4 regions of the Streptomyces sp. V2I9 genome follow, and region 2 is predicted to be linked to each of the others. Evidence: riboswitches for the same ligand, from Rfam matches in the RefSeq annotation. Region 2 holds a riboswitch; each other region holds the start of a gene.

What was found. Region 2 has a riboswitch for cyclic di-AMP ahead of QFZ71_RS29360 (LysM peptidoglycan-binding domain-containing protein). Riboswitches for the same ligand answer to the same signal wherever they lie in the genome.
Positions count from the first base shown of each region.
Region 1: another riboswitch for cyclic di-AMP. It lies ahead of QFZ71_RS27835 (LysM peptidoglycan-binding domain-containing M23 family metallopeptidase); the one in region 2 lies ahead of QFZ71_RS29360 (LysM peptidoglycan-binding domain-containing protein).
Region 3: another riboswitch for cyclic di-AMP. It lies ahead of QFZ71_RS24225 (M23 family metallopeptidase); the one in region 2 lies ahead of QFZ71_RS29360 (LysM peptidoglycan-binding domain-containing protein).
Region 4: another riboswitch for cyclic di-AMP. It lies ahead of QFZ71_RS13545 (M23 family metallopeptidase); the one in region 2 lies ahead of QFZ71_RS29360 (LysM peptidoglycan-binding domain-containing protein).

Region 1 covers NZ_JAUSZJ010000002.1:6,412,297-6,419,329, reverse strand. Annotated here, with positions in the region: gene QFZ71_RS27845 (STM4011 family radical SAM protein) at 1-452, shown strand, start outside; gene QFZ71_RS27840 (SGNH/GDSL hydrolase family protein) at 500-1,327, opposite strand; gene QFZ71_RS27835 (LysM peptidoglycan-binding domain-containing M23 family metallopeptidase) at 1,489-2,439, opposite strand; cyclic di-AMP (ydaO/yuaA leader) riboswitch at 2,443-2,603, opposite strand; gene QFZ71_RS27830 (tyrosine-protein phosphatase) at 3,049-3,861, shown strand; gene QFZ71_RS27825 (DUF6126 family protein) at 3,896-4,069, opposite strand; gene QFZ71_RS27820 (helix-turn-helix domain-containing protein) at 4,132-4,740, opposite strand; gene QFZ71_RS27815 (aspartate aminotransferase family protein) at 4,818-6,215, opposite strand; gene hpnH (adenosyl-hopene transferase HpnH) at 6,330-7,033, opposite strand, start outside.
Region 2 covers NZ_JAUSZJ010000002.1:6,776,955-6,783,987, reverse strand. Annotated here, with positions in the region: gene QFZ71_RS29370 (type III polyketide synthase) at 1-798, opposite strand, end outside; gene QFZ71_RS29365 (UbiA family prenyltransferase) at 916-1,839, shown strand; gene QFZ71_RS29360 (LysM peptidoglycan-binding domain-containing protein) at 1,943-2,776, opposite strand; cyclic di-AMP (ydaO/yuaA leader) riboswitch at 2,781-2,968, opposite strand; gene QFZ71_RS29355 (FAD-dependent oxidoreductase) at 3,419-4,810, shown strand; gene QFZ71_RS29350 (SpoIIE family protein phosphatase) at 4,889-7,033, opposite strand, start outside.
Region 3 covers NZ_JAUSZJ010000002.1:5,521,642-5,528,674, forward strand. Annotated here, with positions in the region: gene QFZ71_RS24215 (pitrilysin family protein) at 1-835, shown strand, start outside; gene QFZ71_RS24220 (pitrilysin family protein) at 862-2,232, shown strand; cyclic di-AMP (ydaO/yuaA leader) riboswitch at 2,456-2,623, shown strand; gene QFZ71_RS24225 (M23 family metallopeptidase) at 2,637-3,431, shown strand; gene QFZ71_RS24230 (GntR family transcriptional regulator) at 3,623-4,330, shown strand; gene QFZ71_RS24235 (HPr family phosphocarrier protein) at 4,515-4,796, opposite strand; gene QFZ71_RS24240 (GNAT family N-acetyltransferase) at 4,969-7,033, shown strand, end outside.
Region 4 covers NZ_JAUSZJ010000002.1:3,097,332-3,104,364, reverse strand. Annotated here, with positions in the region: gene QFZ71_RS13565 (isochorismatase family protein) at 119-712, shown strand; tRNA gene QFZ71_RS13560 (tRNA-Met) at 902-975, shown strand; gene QFZ71_RS13555 (MerR family transcriptional regulator) at 1,094-1,843, shown strand; gene QFZ71_RS13550 (PP2C family protein-serine/threonine phosphatase) at 1,985-3,205, shown strand; cyclic di-AMP (ydaO/yuaA leader) riboswitch at 3,487-3,639, shown strand; gene QFZ71_RS13545 (M23 family metallopeptidase) at 3,651-4,679, shown strand; partial or broken gene QFZ71_RS13540 (aldo/keto reductase) at 4,980-5,193, shown strand; gene QFZ71_RS13535 (PrsW family intramembrane metalloprotease) at 5,200-6,702, opposite strand; gene trmB (tRNA (guanosine(46)-N7)-methyltransferase TrmB) at 6,889-7,033, opposite strand, start outside.

The sequences.
Region 1 (7,033 bases), 360 kb from region 2:
TGCGGGCGGCGCTTCCCGAGGAGGTCTACCTGTGGGTGAACGCCGCGGAGGGGCACACGTACTCCGACGAGGAGGCGGCACGGTGGACGGAGCTGGATCCGCTGTTCCCCTACAGCCGCGATCCGCACCGTTCGGCGGGGCTGCCCTGCCGGACGGGCGAGTCGGTGATCTCGGTGGACGGCGACGGCACGGTGCGGCGGTGCCATTTCGTCAAGGCGGAGCTGGGCAATCTCTACGACGGGAGCTACCGCCGGGCGCTCGGCCCGCGAGCCTGTCCGCTCGCCGTGTGCGACTGCCACATCGGCTATGTGCATCTGGAGTCGCTGCCGCTGTACGACGTGTTCGCCGGCGGCGTCCTGGAGCGGATACCGGCCGGGTTCGGCGCGGGCACGCCGCGGGACGGGCTGGTCGTGCCGAACCCGTCCCGTGCGCTTCCCCTGCTGGAGCCCTGAGGGGCCCGCCGGGGGGGGTGTCCGGCCCTGATCCGCCGGACACCCCCTCAGAGCGGCAGCAGGTCCGGGCGCTTCGCCTCGACGTGGTCGCCGGAGGACTCGCCGCGCAGCCGTCGGCCGATCCAGGGGACCAGGTACTCGCGGGCCCACTGGACGTTGTCGCGCCGCGCGTCGAAGGGGCTGCGCTGGGCCTGCGGCGGCCAGGGCTGGTCGGGGTCGGCGGGCACGTCGTGGCCGAGGACCTGGGCGGCGCGCAGGGCGACGCGGGTGTGGCCCTCGGGTGAGAGGTGCAGCCGGTCGGCGTCCCACGCCCGCCGGTCCTGGACGGAGCGCAGCGACCACAGGTCCAGGACGGGGCACCGGTAGCGGTCGGCGATGGCCCGCAGATGGACGTTGTACGTGGCGATCTTGCCACGCATGTGGCGCAGGACCGGAACGCCGCGGGTGTCGAAGCCGGTGGTCACCATGACCGTCCCGACGGCGTTGCTCAGGTCGGCGACCGCCCGCTCGTAGCGCTCGGCGAGGTCGTCGGGGTCGGTTCCGGGCCGGATGATGTCGTTACCGCCCGCGCAGAAGCTGACCAGGTCGGGGGCCAGTTGCTTGGCACGGGGGACCTGCTCCGCCACGATCTGGTCGAGGAGGCGTCCGCGTACGGCGAGATTGGCGTAGCGGAAGTTGCCGTGCGGGGAGTCGTCGGGGCCGGCCGCCACGTCGGGGGCGGGGAGCCGGTCCGCGAGGAGCACCGCGAAGCGGTCCGCCCAGCCGACGAAGGCCCCGTCCGGGCCGGGATCGCCGACGCCCTCGGTGAAACTGTCGCCTATCGCCGCGTACGACCCGATGATGTGCTGCTGGTTGTTTCTCGAATCGTCTGCCACAACCACGTATCCTGCACCGTTCGATGTGACCTACGCGACCGTAATATGGGATTGACGGGTGGTGAGATAGACCACCCGGTCAGTTTTTGGTAAAGGCGGAATAAGCGAGGGGCGATGTGCTGACAGCACATCGCCCCTCGGGCACTTCTCGTGGTGCCGGATCAGACGGAGACGCCGTGCTGACGCAGGTACGCGATCGGGTCGACGTCCGAGCCGTAGCTCGGGCCGGTGCGGACCTCGAAGTGCAGGTGCGGTCCGGTGGAGTTGCCGGTGGAGCCGGAGAGGCCGATCTGCTGGCCGCCGGTGACGGTCTGGCCGACGGAGACGTTGAGGGCGGACTGGTGGGCGTACTGGGAGTACATGCCGTCCTCGTGCTTGATGACGACCTCGTTGCCGTACGAACCGCTGTTGCCGGCCGAGACCACGGTGCCCGGTCCGATGGCCAGGACGGGGGTGCCGGAGGCGGCCTGGAAGTCCGAGCCGGTGTGGTAGCCGCTGGACCAGCTGGCGCCCGAAGCGCGGTACTGGGTGGTGACGTTGGGGCTGGCGAGCGGGGCGGACCAGCCGGAGCCGGCGGCCTCGGAGGAACCGGTCCGCGCCGGGTCGCCGGAGCCCTCGGAGTCGTCGGCGGAGACCGTGTCGGCCTTCGGGGCCTGCCGGGTCTCGGCCTTCGGGGCGGGTGCGGCCTTCTTCGGCGCGGCCTCGGGGGTGGCGGACTTCGCGGCCGGGGCGGAGCCCTTGGCGCCGAGGGTCAGCTTCATGCCCGGGTGGATCAGGCTGGGGTTGCCGCCGACGGTGGAGCGGTTGTCCTGGTAGAGCTTCTCCCAACCGCCCTTGATCTTGTGCTCGGCGGCGATCTTCGACAGGTAGTCGCCGGAGACGACGGAGTACGTCTTCGGGGCGGCCTTGGCGGGGGCGGCGGCCGTGGCGCCGTGCGCGGCGGCGACCGACGCGGCGGCGGGCTTCGCGGCCGGGGCGGCCTGGTCGGCCGCGCCGGCGGTGGTGGCACCGATGAGCGGGAGCGCGAGTGCGGCTCCGCCGGTCCCGGCGGCGAGGACGCCGCGGGAGATCGGGCCGGACTTCGGACGACGGTGCTTACCCTTTGCGGGCATGGGGATCTTCCTCTCCGGCGCCTGCGAGGTGAGCTGTCGGGTTCGGGCTGGAGATGCCCGGTCGCGTTGCGGCGACTTCACCCCGAGCCGGCCCGGATCACTCCGGGCCGGCGGCTTACCTGGTTCCCCCGCTCCTGCCACGTCTGTGTGGGTGGGTGCGAATTCCGGGCGGCGGCAGGATTAGGCGGTCCGTCCGGATTGACGGTGACCGTAAACCGGCCGGGACGAGCGGAACAAGCCAACGGTTGGCCGCCGTATTCATCGATTCGACAGCGTCCGGAATTTCCGGTCACACTCCGTGGATTACGGATCTTGGATTTCCGCGCGCATCCTGGGAATACCTTGGGGCGCGTTCACCACGGACCGTCACGGATATGATCCCGCTCACCTCCCTATTCCCATCTCCCCCATTAGCGGGGCATGTTCTGCGAAATGCACCAATACGGACACAGGGCGGGCGGCACCCCTGACGCCGGGTCAGCCACAGCCCTCTCCGGACCCCGTCCGGACAGGCGAACCGTGATGATTTCCCGCTGAATCGATGTCGTATCGTCACGGGAGCGCCCTCGCCGGCGAGCCGCGCCGGCGTCAGAGACCCCAGGAGCCCCCGTGACGCAACAGGTGCCGCAGGTCCCGCCGACAGAGACCGTGCTGACCGGAGTCCGCAATTTCCGCGACGTGGGCGGGCTCCCCACCACGGACGGTCGGCGCACCGCCTTCGGGCGCCTCTACCGCAGTGGCCACCTGGCGCACGCCACGGCCGAGGACGCGGCCTTCCTCGGCGGGCTGGGACTGCACACGATCTTCGACTTCCGCCACTCCGCCGACCACCGGCTCGACGGGTACGACATCGATCTGGCCGGTGTCCGCAACATCAGCATTCCGCTCTCGGACCCGGCCGACGGCGCGGAGTTCTGGCGGCTGGTGGGCGATGGGAACATCGAGCAGCTGCGCTCGGTCCTCGCGGGCGGCAAGGGTGTGGACCGCATGATCCGGATGTACCGCGCGACGATCGAGGAACGCACCGCCGAGCACAGCCGGGTCCTGCACGCCCTGGCGGAGGACAGCGTGCCGGCGCTGATGCACTGTGCGGCGGGCAAGGACCGGGCCGGCCTCTCGATCGCGGTCGCCCTGCTGGCCGTCGACGTCGAGAGGGAGGCGATCGAGGAGGACTACCTCAAGTCCGACGACCTCCACCGCCGCTACGCCGTGAAACGCTCCGACGCCTCCGGGGCCGGGATGTCGCCCGAGGTACTGGAGCTGCTGGATCCGCTCTTCGGGGCGCGGCCCGCCTATCTCGCGGCGGCCTTCGCGGCCATCGAGGAGAACTGGGGCACGGCGGACCGCTATCTGGCCGAGGGGCTGGGGATCTCCCCGGCGACCCGCGACCGGCTCCGCGAGCGTCTGCTCGACCAGGGCTGACCGGTCCGGAGGCGCCCCACCCCATGGCGGCCTCTCACTTGCTCCCGGCCACCACGAAGAGCAGACAGAGGAAGCCCGCGACGACGTGGCCCGCCACCAGGTAGGCGAAGAGGCGGATGACGAGGCCGCGGGGCATCCGCTTCTCCTGCGGGTCCTCGCCCACCCGGCGTCCGGGGCCCAGCGGGTCGTAGTGCTCGGAATCGGACATGACGGTCCTCTCTGTCGGCCTCACGGCCGGTGGGACGAAGGGCGGACCCGGCGGGGCGCCGGTCAGCGGGCGTGGAGGCCGCTGCCGAGGCAGAGCTCGGCGACGGGACTCTGCAGCAGGGAGTGGACGAAGAGCAGCTCCGCGCCGCAGCGGCCGGCGGCCGCGATCCGGTGCGGGGTGAGCGAGTCGAAGTGGGCGCTGTCGCCGGGTTCGAGGTCGTGGACGGTGTCGCCGAGCCCGACCCGCAGCCGGCCCTCCAGCACGTACAGCCATTCCTCGCCCGGATGCACCCGGACCAGGTCGCCCTGGGCCCCGTACGGCACGCGCACCCGCAGCGCCTGCATCGCGCGGCCGGAGCCGCCTGCCTGCCGGTACATCCAGCCGTCGGCCTCCGTCCCCTCGAAGGCGCCGCCGCGCACGATCGCGTCACGTGCGGGAGACTGCTCGCCGAGCAGCTCGGAGACCGTCGTACCGTAGATGCGGGCGAGTCCCAGCAGCATGGGCAGCGAGGGCTGGCGGCGGCCGGTCTCCAGCCGGGAGAGGTGGGCCGGGGAGAGTCCGGCCCGGCCGGCGGCGGTCTCCAGCGTGAGACCGCGGGCGCGGCGCAGGTCGCGCAGGCGGGGTGCGACGCCGGGGAGCTCGTCCGGCGCCCCTTCGTCCGGAGGGTTCATGGAGCCATTGGGCCAGGATTTTTCCTCGGAGGCAAATAAGTTGCCTCAGAGGCAATACCTGTCGGCTCCCGGACCGGTCAGCGGTTCGCCACCGCCTGCTTGACCAGTGTCCGGCCGAAATCCCACATCAGCCCGCCGCCGCTGTGCGCGTCGTCCATGACGGAGGTGAACGCCGCCACGAAGCGGTCCACCTCCGCGTCCCCGATGATCAGCGGCGGGATCAGCTTGATCACTTCCAGGTGGTCGCCGGAGACCTGGGTGAGGATGCGGTGCTTCCGGAGCAGTGGCACCACGACCATCTGGGCGAAGAGTCCCTTGCGGGCCGCCTGGAGCATGGTCCAGCGGCTGCGGAGCTTCAGCGAGGCGGGCCGGCCGAACTCGATGCCGATCATCAGCCCGCGCCCGCGGACCTCGTGCAGCAGCTCGTAGCGGTCGACCAGGGCGGCGAGCCGGTCGCGCAGCAGGTCGCCGGTGCGCCGGGCCCTGGCGACGATCTCCTCGTCCTCCATGACCGCGAGGACGGCGAGCCCGGCCGCCATCGCCTGGGCGTTGGAACCGAAGCTCGCGGAGTGGACGAGGACCCGGTCCATCGAGGAGTAGACCTTGCGGAAGATCCAGTCCTTGCCGAGGGTGGCGCCGACCGGCACGTAGCCGCCGGAGAGCGCCTTCGCCACGCACACCAGATCGGGCTCCACCCCCTCCTCGTGCTGGTAGGCGTAGAAGTCCCCGGTCCGGCCCAGGCCCGTCTGGACCTCGTCGGCGATCAAAAGCGCCTTGTGCCGGTGCAGCAGCTCCTGCGCATCGCGGAGATAGCCGGGCGGCGCCGCGTGCACGCCCTTGCCCTGGATGGGCTCGACGACCAGCGCCGCCACGTCGCCCCGCTTCAGCTCACGGCGCAGCGCTTCGAGGTCACCGAGCGGGACGGCCGTGTCGGGCAGCAGCGGGGCGAAGCCGTCGCGGAAGCCGCGCTCCCCGTTGACGGACAGGGACCCGGTGGTCAGCCCGTGGAAGGCGTGGTCGCAGTAGAGGACCCGCGGCTTCCCGGTGGCGTACCGCGCGAACTTCAGCGCCGTCTCGACAGCCTCCGTGCCGCTGTTGCCGAAGAAGACCCGGTCCAGATGCGGGCTGTGGGCCAGCAGCTTCTCGGCGAGCAGTCCGGGCAGGGGCTGGCAGTCGAAGCGGGTGAGGTCGGCGAGCTGGGCGTCCAGCACGTCGTGCAGGGCCCGGCGCACGACGGGGTGGTGGCGGCCGAGGCCCATGACGCCGAACCCGGCGAGCATGTCGAGGTAGTCGTCGCCCTCCGCGTCCCAGAAGTACGCGCCCTCGGCCCGCTCGTAGACCTTGTCGAAGCCGAGGGTGTGCAACATGCGCGGCAGTTGGTGGTTGAGGTGGCGCGCGTGCAGGTCGTACCGCTCGGCTCCGCGTTCGGCGAGGAGCCCCGCCAGGTCGAAGCCCTGGTTTCCGCCGTCCGTCATCGCCCGCTCTTCTCCTTCGACGTGCTGCCGCACGGGTCTTCGGATGTGCTGCCGCACGGGTCCGGCCGCCCCGGAGGAGCCGCCGCGGCCGGACCCGTCACGTCGGTCACCGGCTCACCGGTTGCTGCTGATGGTCTCCCGCGCCGCACGCAGTGACTCCTTGAGGGACCCCATGGTGGCCAGCACCGCCGTGGGCTCGTAGCCGCAGTGCGCCATGCAGTTGGCGCAGCGCGGGTCCTTGCCCCGGCCGTACTTGTCCCAGTCGGTCTCCTCGATGAGCTGACGGTACGTCGGTACGTAGCCGTCGCTCATCAGGTAGCAGGGGCGCTGCCAGCCGAAGAGGGAGTAGTTCGGGATCGCCCAGGCGGTGCACGGGAAGTCCGCCTTGCCCTCCAGGAAGTCCAGGAAGAGCGGCGAGTGGTTGAGCCGCCAGCGGGCCCGGTTGCCTCCCGCGAACGCCTTCTTGAACAGCTCGCGGGTCTGCTCGACGCCGAGGAAGTGCTCCTGGTCGGGGGCCTTCTCGTAGGCGTAGGCGGGCGAGATCATCATCTCGTCGACGTGCAGGTCGTCGTTGAGGTAGTTGAGCACCTCGATGATGGTCTGCGGGGTGTCGGTGTTGAAGAAGGTGGAGTTGGTGGTGACGCGGAAACCGCGCCGCTTGGCCTCCTGCATCGCGGCGACGGCCTCGTCGAAGACGCCTTCCTTGGCGACCGACTCGTCGTGCCGCTCCCGCAGTCCGTCGATGTGCACCGCGAAGGCGAAGTACGGGGACGGGGTGAACTTGTCGAGCTTCTTGCGCATCAGCATCGCGTTGGTGC
Region 2 (7,033 bases):
CTTCGGTTTGAGACCGTGTTCGTCGAGGAACTCCCGTACGTCGTCGGCGAGGTACCGGCGGACGACGTCGGGCACGGCCGGATCGAGGACGACGCGGAATCCGGTCGAGCCGATGTCCCAGCCCATGACGTGCTCGGTGTCCGGGTACATCCGGCTGCGGGTGGCCACGATCTCCGGCCCGGCGACGGCCCGGCGGCCGCCGAGGGCGACCACCGCCGCCGCCCCGTCGCCGAACAGGGCGGTCGCCACCAGGTTGGCGGGCGATGCGTCGTGGCGCTGGAAGGTGAGGGAGCACAGTTCGACCGAGAGCAGCACGGCCACCTCGTCGGGGTGGCCGAGCAGGTAGTCGTGCAGCCGGGCCGTCCCGGCCGCTCCGGCGACGCAGCCGAGGCCGAAGACGGGCAGCCGTTTGACGTCGGACCGCATGCCGAGGCGGGCCATCAGCCGGGAGTCCACCGAGGGGGCGGCGATGCCGGTGACGGAGGTGAACATCAGCAGGTCCACATCGGTGGGCCGCAGCCCCGCCGCCCGCAGCGCCCCCCGTACGGCGTGGGCGCCGAGGTCGGCGGCGGACCGGATGAACACGTCGTTGGCGGGGCCGAACCCGTCGAGGTCGCGGTAGGCGTCCAGGGGCAGCACGGTGTGCCGGGTGCGGACCCGCGCGTTCGCGTGGAGGCGGTCCAGGACACGCCGGTCGGCGCCGGGCGGCAGGCAGGTACGGGCCACCATGTCGGTGACCTCCCGCTGGGTGTGACGGTGGGGCGGCAGGGCTCCGTGGACCGCGGCGATGCGGGTCATCCCGCCTCCTGCTTCGGTGAGGGCATGCCCCATCCTGCGCACAATAAGTGACGAATCAGCGTAAAAGACCCGCCCTGTCGCCGCATTGACGGGCCGACGGGCTTCTACGATCGCCCGATGGACGCCACGGACAGGGTGAGCCCGGCCGGTCCCGCCGCGCCGGAGGGCGCACCGGCCGCCGCACGCACGGCCGTGGCCCACGAAGCCGCGGCGAGCCGACGGCTCCCGGGCACGGCGCTCGCGCTGGCGTGCCACCCCGGGCCGGCGCTCGCGGTGACCGCGCTCGCCTGCGCCCTCGCGCTCGGCTCCGGCCTCGGCGGCCCCCGTTCCGCGCTGGTCACGGCGGCGGTGCTGACCGGTCAGCTCTCGGTGGGCTGGTGCAACGACGCGTACGACGCCCGCCGGGACGCGCGGGCCGGGCGCCGGGGGAAGCCCGCGTCCGACGGCACGGTCGGACCCGGCGCGGTGTGGGCGGCAGCAGGCGTCGCGCTCGCCCTGTGCGTGCCGCTCTCGTTCGCGTGCGGCACCCTCGCCGGTACGGTGCATCTCGCGGCGGTCGGGGGCGCCTGGCTCTACAACGTGCGGCTCAAAGCGACCGCCCTGTCCTGGCTGCCGTACGTCACCGGATTCGGCGCGCTCCCCGCCGCCGTGGCGCTCTCCCTCCCCGGCGCACCGTGGCCCCGGTGGTGGACGGTGACGGCCGGGGCCCTGTTGGGCCTGGGCGCGCATCTGGCCGACACGCTGCCGGACATCGCGGCGGACCGGGCCGCCGGCATCAGCGGGCTCCCCCATCGGCTGGGCACCGCAACGACCCGGCTGCTGCTGCCGTTGCCGCTCCTCGCCGCCACGGCTGTGCTGACGTTCGGTCCGCCGGGCCCGGTGACCGCCGGGGGCGGAGCGGCCCTGCTCCTGGCCGGGGCGACGGCGGTCGTGAGCCCGGTGCTCGGCCGGCGATGGCGCAAGGCCGCGCTGGGCGGCGCGGTGGCCGTGGCGGTGGCGGATCTCGCGCTGCTGCTGTTCCGGGGCGTGGCGGCGGCCTGAACCGACCGATCCCGCACGTGCCCTCCGCCCCTGAACGAATCCCCGACGCCGAGGGGCCCCGGACCGTGCGGTCCGGGGCCCCTCGGGCGGTGGTGCGGGAGGATCAGTAGGCGCCGAAGACGTTGTCGATCGAGCCGTACCGGTCGGCGGCGTAGTTGCACGCGGCCGTGATGTTGGCGACCGGGTCGTAGCTGTCGGTCGAGGTGCCGGGCACGTGGTACGCCTGGAAGGTCGGGTCGATGACCTGGAGCAGCCCCTTGGACGGGGTGCCCCTGACCGCGTTGGAGTCCCAGTTGTTGATCGCGGCCGGGTTGCCCGAGGACTCACGCATGATGTTGCGGTGGATGCCCTCGTAGGTGCCGGGGATGCCCTGCTCGGCCATGATGGCGAGCGACTCCCTGATCCAGCCGTCCAGGTCGTTCGTGTAGGTGACGGCCTTCTTCTCCGCGGCCGGAGCGGCGTTCGCCACGGGGGCGGCGCCGGCACGCTCCGAGCGGTCGGCGCGGTCCGCCGATCCACGCTCGGCGGCCGGGGAAGCCTTGGCGGCCTTGCCCTCCGAAGCGGTGGCGGGCTTGGCGCCGAGCGTCAGCGTGATTCCCGGCTGAATGAGGTGGGGATTCCCACCGATGATCTTCCGGTTGCCTTCGTACAGCTTCTTCCAGCCGCCGCTCACGGAATGTTCGCGGGCGATCTTGGAAAGGGTTTCGCCGGCCTTCACGGAATGCTGGGCGGGCGCGGCCTGGACGGCGGAATTCACCTGCGCGGGCACCGATGCGGGCGCCACGGCAGCCTGCGGGGCGGACGGTGCGGGGGCGGCGAAGGCGCTGGTGGCACCGATCACCGGGAGGGCGAGAACGGCTCCGCCGGTGGTCACGGCGGCGAGGCCGCGGCGCAGCGAGGTGGACGGGGAACGACGGTGCTTACCCTGTGCGGGCATGGGGCTTTCCTCTCCGGCGCCTGCGAGGTGAGCTGTCGGGTTCAGACGGGAGATGTCTGGCCGCACGGTCGTGCGACTTCACCCCGAGCCGTTCCGGTTCCGGATCGGCGACTTACCTGGTTCCCCCGCTCCTGCCGTACGTGAGTGGGTTTCGGATTCCCGGACGGCGGCAGGATTCGGCGTTCCATCCGGATTGACGGTGACCGTAGGCGAGAAACATCGGAACGAACAAGCCCCGCATTCCGGATTCCCTTTTCTCCGCATGATCGAATATCGGAATACCCGGATCGGACCGTGCCGTCGCACCGTCAACTTTCCCCACACGAAAGGGAACCGATGCCTCCGCTTCTTCGTCCGCCTTCGCACACGTGACGCTCACCACTCCTTCACATCGGCGGCGAAGCCGAAGTCAAGCAAATGCCATGAAAGCCCCGCCAAGCACGTTATGAAACAGAATGACCAAACAAGCCAAATCGCCCATATCAACACGACAAAACGGGCCGACCGGGCACTCCAGGCGGGCCGGTCGAACAGCCCGCGGGCCCATCGCTTACGGTGTGGGGTGGAGAGTAGTAAGCCAACCCTTACTTCCGACGTACGCTGTACCTGCCCGCGTTCGCCCGCCCCGAAGGATCACCACCCATGACACGCCCCGTCCGCGTCGCCATTGTCGGAGCCGGCCCCGCCGGTATCTACGCTGCGGACGCGCTGCTCAAATCCGAGGTCTGCCAGGACCCGGGGGTCTCGATCGACCTCTTCGAGCGGATGCCCGCGCCCTTCGGCCTGATCCGCTACGGCGTGGCCCCCGACCACCCGCGCATCAAGGGCATCGTCAAGGCCCTGCACCAGGTGCTGGACAAGCCGCAGATCCGCCTCTTCGGCAACGTCGGTTACCCGAACGACATCGGCCTGGACGACCTGCGCTCGTTCTACGACGCGGTGATCTTCTCCACCGGCGCCGAGGCCGACCGGGCGCTCGACATCCCCGGCATCCAGCTGGACGGCTCCTACGGCGCGGCCGAGTTCGTCTCCTGGTACGACGGCCACCCCGAGGTCCCGCGCACCTGGCCGCTCACCGCGGAGAAGGTCGCCGTGCTCGGCGTCGGCAACGTGGCGCTCGACGTGGCCCGCGTCCTGGCCAAGACGGCCGACGAGCTGCTGCCCACCGAGATCCCGGACAACGTGTACCAGGGCCTCAAGCAGAACAAGGCGCTGGAGGTGCACGTGTTCGGGCGGCGCGGACCGGCCCAGGCCAAGTTCAGCCCGATGGAGCTGCGGGAGCTGGACCACTCCCCCAACATCGAGGTCATCGTCAACCCCGAGGACATCGACTACGACGAGGGGTCCGTCGCCACCCGCCGGGAGAACAAGCAGGCCAACATGGTCGCGCAGACCCTGGAGAACTGGGCGATCCGCGATGTCGGCGACCGCCCGCACAAGCTCTTCCTGCACTTCTTCGAGTCCCCGGTCGAGATCCTCGGCGAGGACGGCAGGGTCGTGGGGCTGCGCACCGAGCGCACCGAGCTGGACGGCACCGGCAACGTGCGGGGCACCGGCCGGTTCACCGACTGGGACATCCAGAGCGTCTACCGCGCCGTCGGCTACTACTCGGAGGAGCTGCCCAAGCTCCCCTTCGACGTGGCCTCCGGCACCGTCCCGCACGAGGCCGGGCGCGTCATCTCCGGGGACGAGCACATGACCTCGGTCTACGTCACCGGCTGGATCAAGCGCGGTCCGATCGGCCTGATCGGCCACACCAAGGGCGACGCCAACGAGACGGTCGCCTGCCTCCTGGAGGACCGCGCCGCCGGCCGTCTGGCCGAGCCGGCCACCCCCGCCCCGGAGGCCGTCGAGGCGTTCCTGGAGAGCCGCGGCGTGCGCTACACGACCTGGGAGGGCTGGCACAAGCTGGACGCCCACGAGCAGGCGCTGGGCGCGGCGCAGGGCCGTGAGCGGATCAAGGTCGTGGAGCGTGAGGGCATGCTGGAGGCCTCCGGCGCCTTCGCACCGGCCGAGGACCCCGCCGACGCCTGATCGACAGGACGTCTGGTCGGACGGGCCGCCTGCCGAGCAGGACGTAGGGACCGGCAGACGGCGTTTCGACGGCCGGCTCTAGCGGGCCGGATCCGGGGCAGCCTCCGTGCGCCCCGGATCCGGCCCCCTGAACGTGCGCCACAGATCGGGCCCGGTCGCCCCCGCCGTCCCGGATCGCCGGGGCCGCCCCGCCCCGGCCCAGCGGGCGGCCAGCAGCAGCGCGATGTCGTCCGGGCGGTCGGTGGCGGCCCTGGCCTCCGCGATGACCTGATCGGCCCGGTCGGCCAGCGGGACCGCGCCGATGCGTTCGACGGTGGCGCGCAGCCGCTCGATCCCCTCGTCGATGTCCGTCCCCGGGCGCTCGATGAGCCCGTCCGTGAACAGGGCCAGCATCGCCCCTGGTTCGAGCCGCATCTCCGTGACCGGGTAGGACGCGTCCCCGTCGATCCCGAGCACGATGCCGCCGGGCAGGTCCAGCACCTCCGTCCGGCCGTCGGGGTGCCGCAGCACGGGCTGCGGGTGCCCCGCCCGTACGGCGCGGGCCACGCCGGTCCCCGGATCGAGGGCGATGTAGCAGCAGCTCGCGAACTGGCCGGGGTCGAGGTCGATGAGCAGCCGGTTGGTCCCGCTCATCACTTCCTGCGGATCGTGATTGCTCAATGCGAACGCCCTTACCGCACTGCGGAGTTGCCCCATCGTCGCGGCGGCGGAGACTCCGTGCCCCTGTACGTCGCCGATGATCAGGGCGAGTTCGTGTCCGGTCTCGATGACGTCGTACCAGTCGCCGCCCACGTCCATGCCCTGGGTGCCGGAGAGATAGCGCCCCAGGGTGTCCACCCCGTCCACCTCGGGCAGCCGGTGCGGCAGCAGGGCGTCCTGGAGCCCGCGGGCGAGCGCCGACTCGCTGTCGTAGCGCTGGGCGCGCTGCAGGGCCTGCGCGATGAGCCCGGCCAGGGCGGTGAGGACCGTACGCTCCTCCGGGCTGAAGCCGCGCGGCCGGTCGAAGCCGAGGATGCAGGAGCCGACGGGCCGCCCCGAGGCGATCAGCGGCAGGAACGCCCGTGCCCCGACGTCCGCGTCGATCGGGATGCCCGGATACGCCTCGGCCAGGCGTTGCATGGACTCGAAGAAGATCGGCCGGCCCGTGGTCAGGGTCTCCACGCCGGGGATGCTGACGTCGAGCCCGACCCCGTCGAAGCGGTCGAGGAACCCCTTGGGGAACCCCGTCTCCCAGGCCAGGTGGAGATGGCGGTCGTTCAGCAGGTAGATGGCGAGCTGGCGACCGCCGAACGCGGGAAGCAGTTCCTCGGTGACCACCGCCGAGACCTGGCGGGCCGTGACCGCCTCGGTCAGCGCGATGGCGAGGGCCACCGGGCGGTACAGGGCGGAGGAGCGGTCGGCGGTCGATCCGATGCCCAGCCCCGGCACGGTGATCGAGCCGGGGGCGTAGGCCGGCCGGTCGGTGTCCTGGAGGACGACGCTCACCCCGTCGTGGCTCGGGTACAGCGACACCGACAGCCAGTGCGAGGGCGGGCGGCGGGCGAGGAAGTGGACGGGCTCGTCGGCGATCATGGCGGCCCGGTAGTGGTCCGCGTACGCCTCGTGCCCGAACCACGGCAGGGCCCGCCACACGAGGTGGCCCACCAGCTCCGTACGGGAGTGGCCGAGGAGTTCCTCGGCGGGGGCGTTGGCGTACGTGATCCTGCCCAGCCGGTCCAGGGAGAGAACGCCACGGGGCAGCCGGTCCGCGGCCTCGGCCACGACGGGCCCCGTTCCGAGGTCGACCAGGAAGCCGGCCAGATGGGCGGCGGACGCCTCGCCGTCCGGGTGGGTCCAGCGGCCGGAGAGCTCCAGCAGATGGGACCGGCCGTCGGGGCCGCGCAGCCGCATCCGGCGGACGACCGGTTCGGCCGACTCCACCGTCTGCCGGGCCAGGGCCCAGAGCCCGAACACGTCCTCCGGCACCAGCCGTTCGGCGAGCGCGTCGACGGTGCCGGGGAAAGCGGCGGGCTCGAAGCCGAGGATCGCGCAGAGTTCGCCGTCGGCGGCGACCCGTCCGGAGTGCAGGTCCCAGTCGAAGCGGCCGACCCGCACCGGGGGCGCGGTGGCCACGGGCAGCTGCACGGGGACCGGCTCGCCCTCCCACACGCACGCGACGCCCCGTCGCTCCAGGTCGGTGAGCGCACCGCCGAGCCGGCGACCGAGCCGGTGCAGCCGGTCGCC
Region 3 (7,033 bases), 1.3 Mb from region 2:
GGCGGACCTGGACGCGGCCACGCTGGAGGACGCCCGCGCGTTCTTCCGTACGTACTACGCGCCCAACAACGCGGTGCTCTCGGTGGTCGGAGACATCGACCCCGAGCAGACGCTCGCCTGGATCGAGAAGTACTTCGGCTCCATCCCCTCCCACGACGGCAAGCAGCCGCCGCGCGACGGGACGCTGCCCGAGACCATCGGCGAGGAGCGGCGCGAGGTGGTCACCGCCGAGGTTCCGGCGCGCGCCCTGATGGCCGCCTACCGCCTGCCCCACGACGGCACCCGCGCCTGCGACGCCGCCGATCTGGCACTCACGGTGCTGGGCAGCGGCGAGTCCTCCCGGCTGCACAACCGCCTGGTCCGCCGTGACCGTACGGCGGTGGCGGCGGGCTTCGGACTGCTGCGGCTCGCCGGCGCCCCCTCGCTCGGCTGGCTGGACGTGAAGACGTCCGGCGGCGCGGAGGTGGCGCAGATCGAGGCCGCGGTCGACGAGGAGCTGGCCCGGTTCGCCGCCGAGGGGCCCACCCCCGAGGAAATGGAGCGGGCACAGGCGCAGTTGGAGCGCGAGTGGCTGGACCGGCTCGGCACCGTCGCCGGACGCGCCGACGAACTGTGCCGTTACGCCGTCCTGTTCGGCGACCCGCAGCTCGCCCTGACCGCGGTCGGGCGGGTCCTGGACGTCACCGCGGAGGAGGTGCGCGCGGCGGCCGAGGCGTCCCTGCGCCCCGACAACCGGGCGGTGCTGGTCTACGAGCCCATCGAGCCGGCCGGGGACGCCGACGGCGAGCAGGCCGACGAGGGCACCGAGGACGCGCACGAGGGGGCGGCCAAGTGAGCGACGCCGCCGTGACTGGAGTAGCCATGGAGTTCCACCCGCAGCCCACGCCCGGCACGGCCCGCCCCTGGGCCTTCCCGGAGCCCGAGCGCGGCGCGCTGCCCAACGGGCTGACCGTGCTGCGCTGCCACCGCCCCGGCCAGCAGGTCGTCGCGGTGGAGATCTTCCTGGACGCGCCCCTGGAGGCCGAGCCCGAGGGCCTGGACGGGGTGGCCACGATCATGTCGCGGGCGCTCTCCGAGGGCACCGACAAGCACAGCGCCGAGGAGTTCGCCGCCGAGCTGGAGCGCTGCGGCGCCACGCTCGACGCGCACGCGGACCACCCCGGTGTCCGGGTCTCCCTTGAGGTCCCGGCCTCCCGGCTGGCGAAGGCCCTCGGCCTGGTCGCCGAGGCGCTGCGGGCCCCGGCCTTCGCCGAGAGCGAGATCGAGCGCCTCGTCGGCAACCGGCTCGACGAGATCCCGCACGAGCGGGCCAACCCGTCCCGGCGCGCCGCCAAGCAGCTCTCCAAGGAGCTGTTCCCGGCCACGTCCCGGATGTCGCGGCCGCGGCTGGGCACCGAGGAGACGGTCCGGCGGATCGACGCGGCCGCCGTGCGCGCCTTCTTCGACGCGCACGTCCGCCCGTCCACCGCGACGGCCGTCATCGTCGGCGACCTCACCGGCATCGACCTGGACGCGCTGCTCGCGGACACCCTCGGAGACTGGTCGGGCAACGCCGGGCAGACCCGTCCGGTACCGCCGATCACCGCGGACGACACCGCCCGCGTGGTCATCGTGGACCGCCCCGGCGCGGTCCAGACCCAGTTGCTGATCGGCCGGATCGGCGCCGACCGGCACGAGCGCGTCTGGCCCGCCCAGGTGCTCGGCACCTACTGCCTGGGCGGCACCCTCACCTCCCGGCTGGACCGGGTGCTGCGCGAGGAGAAGGGCTACACCTACGGGGTGCGCGCCTTCGCCCAGGTGCTGCGCTCCTCCGGCCCCGACTCGGGTGGCGCCGCCATGCTCGCGATCAGCGGCTCGGTGGACACGGAGTCCACCGGACCGGCTCTGGACGACCTCTGGAAGGTCCTGCGGACCCTGGCCGCCGAGGGGCTGACCGACGCCGAGCGCGAGACGGCCGTGCAGAACCTGGTGGGCGTCGCCCCGCTGAAGTTCGAGACCGCCGCCTCCGTCGCGAGCACGCTGGCCGACCAGGTCGAGCAGCACCTCCCCGACGACTACCAGGCCCACCTCTACGCCCGGCTCGCCGAGACCGGCACCGTGGAGGCGACCGCCGCCGTGGTCAACGCGTTCCCGGTCGACCGCCTCGTCACCGTCCTCGTGGGGGACGCCGCGCAGATCGAGGAGCCCGTGAAGGCGCTCGGCATCGGTGAGGTGTCGGTCGTCTCCGGCTGACGCCTTCCTGCGGCGCACCGCTGCGCACAGGACCCCGACGGGAAACACTTCGTCGGGGTCCTGCTCTTTTGACCGTTTACGTAACTTCATCACCTTCCAGATAATGAGTGCCGGTATGTCCTGTGGGATGTGCGACAGAACCCCTCGTCCGTTTGGCGATGGGAAGTCGCGCCGCCTAGCGTCGGCTCGGCTGTCCGCCACCTTGTGCCGCGTCCGTGGCGCCGGGCAGTCATCGCCGAGTCCCCGTCAGGCGCGAGCCCGGGGAGCCGGGGACCCATCGCAGTCCCTGGGGTGAATCGGAGGTCCGTGCCGTGAACCGGCGCGGGAATCCGTAGGAGACCTTCCTGCTCCGAACCCGTCAGCTAACCCGGTAGGCGAGAAGGAAGGAAAGGATCAGCCTCTCCATGGCGTTCACCCGTGCCACCGGGAAGCACCGTGCCCCGAGCCGCCTCACGCGCCGGAGCGCCCAGGTCGCCGGCATCGCGGCCCTGGCCACCACCGGAGTCATCGGCTCGCTGTCCTCCCCGGCGCTCGCCGCGGACTCCGAGGCCGCCAAGTCCACCGGGGCCGGCCTCTCCCAGGCCCTCGACCTCGACGCCACACTCGCCGACCGGATCGACGCGCAGGCCGACGCCCAGAAGCGGCAGGCCGACGAGATCGCCCGCAAGAAGGCCGAGGCCGCCGCCAAGGCCAAGGCGAAGGCGGAGGCCGCACGCAAGGCCGAGGCCCGCGCCGAGGAGGTGCGCGAGGAGAAGGCCCGCGCCGCCCGCGCCGCCGAGCGTGCCCGGCTGAACGCCTTCCACCTCCCGGTCGCCGGCTCCCACGTCACCACCGGCTACAAGAGCGGCGGTTCGCTCTGGTCCTCCGGCAGCCACTCCGGCGTGGACTTCATGGCCGCCTCCGGCAGCTCGGTCGTCGCGGTCGGAGCCGGTACGGTCGTCGAGGCCGGCTGGGGCGGCGCGTACGGCAACAACATCGTGCTCCGGATGGCGGACGGCACGTACACCCAGTACGGCCACCTCTCCTCGATCGGCGTCTCCGTCGGCCAGAGCGTCTCCTCCGGCCAGCAGATCGGCCTCTCCGGTTCCACCGGCAACTCCACCGGCCCGCACCTGCACTTCGAGGCCCGCACCACACCCGACTACGGCTCCGACATGGACCCCGTCGGCTACCTGCGCTCCCACGGTCTGAACGTCTGACACACCTCCGCGCGATCCATCCGCGCGGCCCCGCCCGTAGGCCCCGGCGTCCGCCGGGGCCTACGGCAATTCCGGCCCGGGGGTATCCCCGAATTCCGGCCTGCCATCGGAAATTCCGGCGGATTGTCATAGAGTCGCGGAACAGACGTCGGGCGGCCGCGTTTCGCGGGGATCGAGGCGGAGGTTCGGATATGCGCATTCCCGCGCAGGCGGTATGCAGGGCCATGCGTGACGACATCGTCTCCGGAGTCCACGGGCCCGGCAGCCGCCTCACGGAGGAGCTGTTGGCCCGCCGCTACGGAGTCTCCCGCGTCCCGGTCCGCGAGGCTCTGCGCACGCTGGAGTCCGAGGGCTTCGTGGTCACCCGGCGGCACGCCGGCGCCTGTGTCGCCGAACCCACCGTCCAGGAGGCGGCCGACCTCCTGGAGATGCGCACGCTCCTGGAGCCGCTGAGCGCGGCCCGCGCCGCCCGGCGCCGTACCCAGGCCCACCTCAAGGTGTTGCGGGGCCTGGTCAGGCTGGGGCAGGAGCGCGCCCGCCGTGGTGAGGGGGAGGACCTGCGCGCCCTGGGCGGCTGGTTCCACGAGACTCTCGCCCAGGCGTCCGGCAGCCCCGGCCTCATCGCGCTGCTCACCCAGCTCCGGCACAAGATCGACTGGATGTACACGGTCGAGCAGCCCGCCCGCCCCGTCGAATCCTGGGCCGAGCGCGGGGCGATCGTCGACGCCGTGGCGCGCGGTGACGCGGAGCGGGCGAGGGCGCTCAGCGCCCAGCACGCCGAACGCGCCGCCGGGGCCCACCGGCTGCGCCGCCCGGATCTCCCGAGGCACCGCACACCGCCCGCCGCCCGTGTGAGCACGCCGCAACATGGCGTAAACACCGCAGGCGTCCGCCATTAACAGAGAAGTCGTATACAGGGAGAGGCGAAAAGCCGGAATGCGTTCCGCGCTGCCCGCACCCCCGAAATTCGCGGGGCGTCCCCCCTTTTTTCTGAATGCGAAAGAGCCGTGACCCCCGGGGGGATCACGGCTCTCGCACACCCGCTTCCGGCCGAGAAGCGCCGCCGGAAAGGGAAGGGCACGGTCAGACGGTCTCGGGAAGCTCTTCCAGACCCTCGGCGACCAGCTTCGCCAGCCGGTCCAGCGCGGCCTCGGCGTCGTCCGCGTCGGACGCGAGCACGATCTCCTCGCCGCCCTGCGCGCCCAGACCGAGCACCGCGAGCATGGAGGCGGCGTTCACCGGGCTGCCGTCGGCCTTGGCGATCGTCACGGGGACGCCGGACGCCGTGGCGGCCCGGACGAAGATGGAAGCGGGGCGGGCGTGCAGGCCCTCGGCCCAACCGACGTTGACGCGGCGCTCAGCCATGGTTCTGCCCTTCACATATCAACGGTTGTCTAGACCAGTCTCTCATGCGGTGCGTGGTGCTGTGCCCGGTCTCCCGCCCGGCCCTGCGCCCCGGATGTCCCCGTTCGGGCCTCCTCAGACTGCCCCGGCACCGGACCCTCCGCGACCGGACTCCCCGCCGTAGGCTTTGCGCATGGAGCCCAAGCCCGAGCAGAGTCCGCATCACGCGTACCCCGACCACTGGGAAGCGGACGTGGTGCTCCGCGACGGAGGCACCGCGCGCATCAGGCCGATCACCACGGACGACGCCGAGCGACTGGTCAGCTTCTACGAGCAGGTGTCCGACGAGTCGAAGTACTACCGCTTCTTCGCCCCGTATCCCCGGCTATCCGACCGGGACGTGCACCGCTTCACCCATCACGACTACGTCGACCGGGTGGGACTGGCGGTCACGATCGGCGGAGAGTTCATCGGAACCGTCCGCTACGACCGCATCGACGACCGCGGCCGCCCCGCCTCCGCCCCCGCCGACGAGGCCGAGGTCGCCTTCCTCGTCCAGGACGCCCACCAGGGCCGCGGCGTCGCCTCGGCGCTGCTCGAACACATCGCCGCGGTCGCCCGAGAGCGCGGCATCCGGCGGTTCGCCGCCGAGGTGCTTCCCGCCAACACCAAGATGATCAAAGTGTTCCGGGACGCCGGCTACACCCAGCGCCGCAGCTTCGAGGACGGCTCCGTCCACCTCACGCTCGACCTCGAACCCACCGAGAAGTCCCTCGCCGTCCAGCGCGGCCGCGAACAGCGCGCCGAGGCCCGCTCGGTGCAGCGCCTCCTCGCCCCCGGCTCCGTCGCGGTCATCGGCACCGGCCGCATCCCCGGCGGAGTGGGCCGCACGGTCCTGCGCAACCTTCTCGCCGCCGGCTACACCGGCCGCACCTACGCGGTGAACCGCGCCTTCGACGCGGACCTGGCCACGCTCGACGGCGTCCCCGCCCACCGCTCGCTCGGCGAGATCGACGAGCCGGTCGACCTCGCGGTCATCGCCGTCCCCGCCCACCGGGTCCCCGAGGCCGTCGCCGACTGCGGCGAGCACGGCGTCCAGGGCCTGGTCGTCGTCTCCGCCGGCTACGCCGAGCGGGGCGCCGAGGGCCGCGAACTCCAGCGCGAACTGGTCCGCCAGGCCCGCTCCCACGGAATGCGGATCATCGGCCCCAACGCCTTCGGCATCATCAACACCGCCGAGACCGTCCGGCTCAACGCCTCGCTCGCCCCCGAGTCGCCCGCCCGCGGCCGGATCGGCCTGTTCACCCAGTCCGGCGCGATCGGCATCGCCCTGCTCTCCGGCCTCCACCGGCGCGGCGCGGGCCTGTCCTCGTTCATCTCGGCGGGCAACCGGGCCGACGTCTCCGGCAACGACTTCCTCCAGTACTCCTTCGAGGACCCGGACACGGACGTCGCCCTGCTCTACCTCGAATCGCTCGGCAACCCCCGCAAGTTCACCCGGCTCGCCCGGCGCACCGCCGCCGTGAAGCCCGTCGTCGTGGTGAAGGGCGCCCGGCACAGCGGAACCAACCCGCCCGGCCACGCGGTCCCGGTCAGCCGTATCCCCGATGCCACGGTTTCCGCGCTGATGCGCCAGGCCGGGGTCATCCGGGTCGACACCGTGACCGAGATGGTCGACGCCGGCATCCTGCTGGCCGGCCAGCCCCTCCCGGTCGGCCCGCGGGTCGCCATCCTCGGCAACTCCGAGTCCCTCGGCCTCCTGACGTACGACGCCTGCCTCGCCGAAGGGCTGCGCCCGCGCCCGCCGATCGACCTCACCACCGCCGCCTCACCGCAGGACTTCCGGGACGCGCTGGCGGCGGCGCTCGCGGACACCGCCTGCGACGCCGTGATCGTCACGGCCATCCCGTGGGTGGGGGAGAACGGGGAGGCCGAGTCCGGCGACGGCCAGGTGCTGGCCGCCGCCCTGCACACGGCCGTGGCCGGAGGCTCGGCCAAGCCGGTGGCCGTCGTCCATGTCGAGATCGGGGGACTCGCCGAGGCGCTGGCCGCCGCGAGCAGCACGGCCGCCCCGCGCCCCCGCTCCACCACGCCCCGAACCGCGCCCCCGGAAGCCGCCCCCGACCGGGCGGCGGCGGACACCCCGGCCGCACCCCGGACCTCCGAGGCGGCCGCCGCCCCTGGCTCACCGGCCCCCGCCTCCGGGCAACCGCGGCCCACCACGCCCGCGGCCCCGCCCCACCCCGGCCGCATCCCCG
Region 4 (7,033 bases), 3.7 Mb from region 2:
GAGGGATCGCGCTGCGCTCACCCCTCCACCACGCTCCGCGTGGACCGGGCCGAGAGACTCCGCAGCCGTCCTGACCGCTGTTCCCATGTTCCAAGACGTGAGTGAAGGGGGCTCGTCCATGAGCCGGGGCTTGATCGTCGTAGACGTCCAGAACGACTTCTGCGAAGGAGGCAGCGTTCCCGTGGCAGGGGGCGCGCGCATCGCGGCGAAGATCGCCGACCTGGTGGAGCGGAGCGCCGGCCGGGACTACCGGTACATCGTGGCCACCCGTGACCACCACATCGACCCCGGAGGCCACTTCTCGGAGAACCCGGACTTCAAGGACAGCTTCCCCGTGCACTGCGTGGCCGGGGAGGAGGGCGGAGAGTTCCACCCCCACTTCGCGCCCGCTGCCGCCGGCGGCAAGATCGACGCCGTCTTCTTCAAAGGCGCGCACAGCTCCTCCAAGAGCGGCTTCGAGGGCGCCGACGAACAGGGCACGCCCCTGGCGGACTGGCTGCGCGCCCGCGGAGTGGAGGACGTCGACGTGGTGGGCATCGCCACGGACCACTGCGTACGCGCCACAGCGCTGGACGCCGTGCGGGCCGGCTTCCGTACGCAGGTACGCCTGGACTACTCCGTCGCCGTCGCCCCCGACACCGTCGACTCCACCCTGGCCGATTTCCGCGAGGCGGGCATCGCCGTATCCGGGGAAGCCCCTGTCCCGCAGTAATCCCCGCCGCCCTCCGCGACCCGAGGGACGGCCGGTCCCGGTTCGGTCCGCCCCACCGGCACGGGCCGACCGCCCGGCGGCCGCCGGGCTTCCGCCGGTCCCGTGCGCGGCCCGGAGCCCGTGCTCGGGGCCGCCCCGGAAAACATGGTCGAACGCGCTCCGGCAATGCCGTACAGTTGTGTTTACCGACGCGGGGTGGAGCAGCTCGGTAGCTCGCTGGGCTCATAACCCAGAGGTCGCAGGTTCAAATCCTGTCCCCGCTACTGAAGGCCCGGGCCCGGCACGCTGTCAGCGTGCCGGGCCCGAGTCGTTTCCGGGCGGGCCGGGCCCGAGTGGGCGGTGCTTGACCTTGACGTAGCGTAAAGATCTAGCGTTTCCGGCATGGAGTGGTCCATTCAGGAAATCGCGCGCCGGGCCGGCACCACGAGCCGCACGCTCCGGCACTACGGGGACCTCGGGCTCCTCGCGCCGAGCCGGGTCGGGAGCAACGGCTACCGCTACTACGACCAGGACGCCCTCGTCCGGCTGCAGCGCATCCTGCTGCTGCGGGAGCTCGGGCTTTCGCTGCCCGCCATCAAGGACGTACTGGCGGGGCAGCGGGACACGGCGGTGGCGCTGCGGGCGCATCTGCGGCTGCTCGAACAGGAGCAGGCGCGCATCGGGCGGCAGATCGCCTCGGTGCGGACCACTCTCCACAAGACGCTGGAGGGAACGGAACTCATGGCTGACGAAGTGTTCGACGGCTTCGACCATACGGTGCACGAGCGGGAGGTCACCGAGCGCTGGGGCCGGGACGCGTACGAGGAGGGCGACCGCTGGTGGCGGTCGCTCGGAGCGACGGAGAAGAAGGCATTCCTGGACGAGCACGAGGCCATCGCGCGGGACTGGGGCCGGGCTCGCGGGGAAGGGCTCGCCGCCGACGGGCCCGAGGCGCAGGAGATCGCGCGGCGGCACTGCGCGTGGCTGGCGTCGTCGGCCAAGGAGCCCAGCCGTTCGTACGTGATCGGGCTCGGGGAGATGTATGTCGCCGATCCCCGGTTCGGGAAGAACTACGATCGCTACGGGGACGGCACCGCCGCCTTCGTACGGGACGCGCTGACGGTCTACGCGGAACACCGGCTCTCCGACTGACCACGGACGGCCGGGCCGTCGCCCGCACTCCCCCTATTCGGCCGATGAGGAGTCGCCGCTCGGCGCGGCTCCGGGAAGCCTGGGCGGGGCGCGGTACCGTCCGCAGCCGTGGGTGGACCGGGCAGGAGTACACAGGTGGGGATGGCCAAGGAACGGCGGGGCATGGCGCGGGGCGTCGATGCCGTCGGCCGCGCGGTGCTGGGTTCGCCGGAGGGTGAGGCGACGCCCGGCAGCCGGGGATCACGACGGTTCGTCCGGATGCTGCCCGCGCTGCTGATCGTCGGCGGGCTGGTCTTCGACGCGCTGACCCCGGCCAACTTCACCGCCGTCCCGCTGTTCGTCGCGGCACCGCTGATCGCCGCACCGTTCTTCTCGCTGTCCCGGACCGTCCGCACGGGCATCGCGGCGGTCCTCTCCGTCCTTGCGATGAGACTCTCCGATGGAACGTCCACCGAGGTGGTCCCGGCCATCGAGATGCTCACCGTGCTCACCGCCTCGGTGCTGGCCCTCGTCATCAACGGGGTCGTGCGGCGCAGCAACGAGCAACTGGCCTCGGCCCGCGTCATCGCGGAGACCGCCATGCGGGCCGTGCTGCCGACACCCCCCGAGCGGATCGGCGGGCTCCAGGTGGCCGCGCGGTACGAGGCGGCGCAGGCGGACGAGTTCGTGGGCGGTGACCTGTACGCCGTCGCCGACACCCCGTACGGCGTCCGCATGGTGGTGGGAGACGTGCGCGGCAAGGGGCTCGGGGCCGTCGAGGCGGTGGCGGTGATCATCGGGTCGTTCCGGGAGGCGGCCGAGCAGGAGCCTTCGCTGGAGGGCGTCGCGCAACGGCTGGAGCGCGCGCTCGCCAGGGAGGGGACGCGGCGCTACGGGCTGGACGTCATGGAGGGGTTCATCACCGCCGTGCTGGCCGAGATCCCGCCCGGCGCGGTCACGCTCCGTCTCGTCAACCGCGGCCACCCCGAGCCGATCCTGCTGCACGCGGACGGTGACCTGGAGGTGCTGGCGCCCTCCGTGCCGGCGCTGCCGCTGGGGATGGACCTGGGGGTGTGGCCGGACCGGGTCGACGAGTGGGAGATGCCGCCCGGAGCGACGCTGCTCGCCTTCACGGACGGCCTGTCCGAGGCGCGGAACGCCGACGGGTTCTTCTACGATCCGGCTGCGCGGCTGCGCGGCCGGATCTTCCCCGGCCCGGAGGAGCTGCTGTCGGCGCTCACCGACGACGTACGGCTGCACACCGGAGGGCGGGCCACGGACGACATGGCGCTGCTCGCGGTGGGCCGGCCGGCGGAGGGCCAGCCGGTGCGCCGGACGACGGTGCGGATCGTGGGCCGTCGGGACGGGCACGGCGACGGGTAGCGCGGGGGCGGCGCGACGGGCGGCGAGGCGGAGCGCGGCGGGGTGCAGGGCAATACCACGGTGCGTGATCGAAAGGCACCGCTCCGCATAACATTTGACACTCCGTCAGAAAAAGGAGTGTGGCTGATCGCTGGTCAAGTCGCCCGATTCGGCCCGCTTGCATCCTGTACATCCCCGCCTCGTTCGTTAATGATCAACAGGAACGGCTTGGAATCAGGCATGGGTGTCTATTAACGTTCGATAACGCAGCGCGGTCGTCACAGTCGTCGTCAGGACGGCGCCGCGCGCGAGCGCCGAATCCCGCAAGGGAACCGGGGAACCACCTCCATGGGGTGAATCGGACGCCTGCGTCTCGTGAGAGGCGGAGGGGCCCGTAGGAGACCTTCCTGCTCCGAACCCGTCAGCTAACCCGGTAGGCGAGAAGGAAGGAAAGGAGTGCGCCCACGTGGCGTCCAACAAGCCTGCCCCTGAGGCCGTGTCACCCTTCACCGCGAACGCCTACGGTGGCGCGGAGCGGTCCGAGGGTGAGTGGAATCCCACCGAGGACACCATCCGCCCCGTGCGCGGCAGGCACCGCGTGGCCAAGCAGCGTGGTCTGGCCCGTAGCTCCACCGTCCTCGGGGTCGGCGTGATCGCGGCCGTCGGAGCGGGCGGCATCGCCACCGCTCAGGACAAGGCCCCGGTCTCCATCTCTCTTCCCGATTCCATCGCGGACAATCTTCCCGACGCCAAGTCCCTTCCCGGCGTAGGGGCGTTGATGTCCGACGACGCGGAGGCCGCCCCGGTCGCCGCCGCTCCGCTGACCACCGCCGGGCTCACCGCCGCCGAGGCGGAGAGCGGTACCGACGCGGGCGAGGCCCTGCGGGCCCGGATCCTCCAGCAGGCCGAGCAGCAGCAGGCCGGCGCCGACGCCGAGGCCAAGGCCGCGGCGGAGAAGGCCGCGGCCGAGAAGGCGGCGGCGGAGGCCGCGGCGCAGCAGGACGAGGCCGAGAAGAAGGCCGCCGCGAAGAAGAAGGCCGCGGAGGAAGCGGCGAAGAAGAAGGCGGAGGAGGAGCGTCTCGCCAAGCTCGCCGCCAGCTTCTCCCTGCCCACGCCCTCGTACACGATCACCTCGACCTACGGGCAGTCCGGCGCGATGTGGTCCTCCGGCCAGCACACCGGCCTCGACTTCGCCGGGTCCACCGGTGCGCCGCTCAAGGCCGTGCACAGTGGCACGATCACGTCGGCCGGCTACTCCGGTTCGTACGGCTACCGCACCGTCCTCCAGCTGGAGGACGGCACGGAGATCTGGTACGCCCACCAGTCCTCCATCGAGGTCTCCGTCGGGCAGAAGGTGACCACCGGCCAGACCATCGGCCGCATGGGCGCCACCGGCAACGTCACCGGCACCCACCTCCACCTGGAGGTCCGCACCGCGGGCGGCTCCGCGATGGACCCGATGGCCTGGCTGAACAGCAAGGGCCTGCGGGTCTGAGCCACGGGGCCGGCCGCCTCGTCGGCCGCAGGCCGCCGATCTTCCTCCGCCGGCCCTCCCCGAAACCCCGGCAGCCCTGACGCACACCCCCCGACGTCAGGGCTGCCGGTCTGTCCGGGGCGGCCCGGCCCGGCATCGCACGTGGCCGAGCGGACGGGTACGGCGGCCGGGAGCGCACCGAAGCGGCCACGGACGGGCCTCGACGGGCGATCATCAGCGGATGAGGTCTGTCGCGGGGGCCCGGCCACGGATGGCGTACGCGGTGGAATGCCGGCCCGGACCGGCTCGTTGAACCCCCGCATAACTTCTGCGCGCACGCCCCTCGGCACCTCCGGCCTCCAGGTCTTCCCGCTCGCCCTCGGCGGCAACGTCTTCGGCTGGACGGCGGACGAGCACCCGTCCTTCGCCGTCCTGGACGCGTACGTGGCGGCCGGCAGCACCTTCGTCGACACCGCCGACGTGTACTGCGCCCGGGCCGAGGGCAACCGGGGCGGCGAGTCGGAGACCGTCCCCGCCCCGGCTACTGCGGCGGGCGGCGGTGGGTGTGCGGGGCGGGGGCGTGGCCGTGGGGCCGGGGCGGGCCGCCGTATCCGTGGCCGGGGGGCTGGACGGGGGGCTGCCCGTACGCCGGTGCCTGCGGACGGCCGTGACCGGGCGGGTTCCAGGGGGCGTTGCCGTACCCGTACCCGTACGGCGTCGGGGGGACGGCCCGGTGGGCCGCCGGGCGGGAGGTGAGGCGGGCCGCGTGGGTGAGGGCCGGGGCCGCGATCTCCCGGCGCTGCCAGAGATGGTGCAGCAACTCGCGCTCCCGCGCGCCGAAGTCCGGGCCCACCGCGCCGTGGCGGGCCCGGCGGCGCAGGCCCGCCAGGGAGGTCGCGAACGACTCGTACTCCGCGACCGCGCGGGCCGCCGCCCGGCCGCGGGTCCGGTCCTGCTGCCAGTGGCGGGCCAGGTCGCGGGCGACGCCCCGCGCCCGCATCGAGGAGAGCGCCGACGGCTCGGCGGGGGTGAGCCAGCCGGCCGCGGCGTACGCGGGCAGCTCTGCGGCGAGCGTACGCAGCTCCCGCTGGCGCGACCAGATCGCCAGCCAGGTCACCAGGGCGAAGGCGGGGACCATGACGATGCCGTACACCGCGTAGAAGCCGTACGGGCCGAAGGACGACGAGCCGTTCCACAGGGCGTGCAGCCCCATCGCCAGGACCAGGCCCAGCAAGGGCAGGGCGATCCGGCGGGCCCGGTGGCGACGGGCGCTGACGGCCGCGAAGCCGAAGCCGAGGCCGGTGAGCACGGTGAACAGGGGGTGCGCGAACGGCGACATCACGATCCGCACGAAGAACGTCCCCGCCGTCACCGAGGCGAACCCGGAGCTGCCGAGCAACTGGTCCTCGCCGAAGGCATTGCCCAGATAGAGGATGTTCTCGGTGAACGCGAACCCCGTCGCGGTGAACCCGGCGACGACGACGCCGTCCACCACTCCGCTGAACTCCCGTCTGCGGAACAGGAAGATCAGCAGGACGGCCGCCGCCTTGGCGCTCTCCTCGACCACGGGGGCGATCACCGTCGCCCCCAGGGTGTCCGCGCTCGCCGGGTCGGCCGTCGCGGTGGCTATCCAGCGCGTGGCGAAGGAGTTGGCGATGATCGCGACGAGCGCGGCGGCGCACGCGCCCCAGGCGAAGGAGAACAGGAGGTTCCGCCAGGGCCCCGGCTCGACCCGGTCCAGCCAGCGGAACGCCGCCATCAGCAGCGGGACGGGCAGGACCGCGAGGCCGAGACCGACCAGGAAACCCTCGGGGCCGGTCTGTTCGCGGACGAGGGCGAGGATCACCAGTCCGCACAGCAGGAGCGCCACGATCACCGCCCCGGCGCGGAACACCTTGCTGCGCCACACCATGCCGACGCGGCGCGGCCGGTAACGCTGTCGGCCGCGCTCCGGCGCGGCGCCCAGGACCTCGTCGAGCCGCTGCTCGTGGAGGACCGGGACGGCGGGCCGCGCCTGCTGATACCGCACGGAGGGGTCGGACACCTCTCGACCCTAACGAGGTGCGCCGACACCCGGCGACGGCGCATCCGGCCAGGACATGGCCGTACGCCGTCGTGCGCGGGCGCGGCGGACCGTGCGACACCGACCGTGGGCGGCCGCTTCGCCGGACGGGCCGGCCGGCCGGGGCCGGGGAGATCCTGGCCGGCCCCGGCGGGTGCGCGTGCGGCGTCAGACGCGGGCGAACAGCAGGTCGTGGACGACGTGCCCCTTGTCCAGCCCCTGTCCCTCGAACCGGGTGAGCGGCCGGAACGCGGGGCGCGGGGCGTATCCGCCGCCGGCCGCGGTGTTCTCGAAGCGGGGGTGGGCGGTGAGC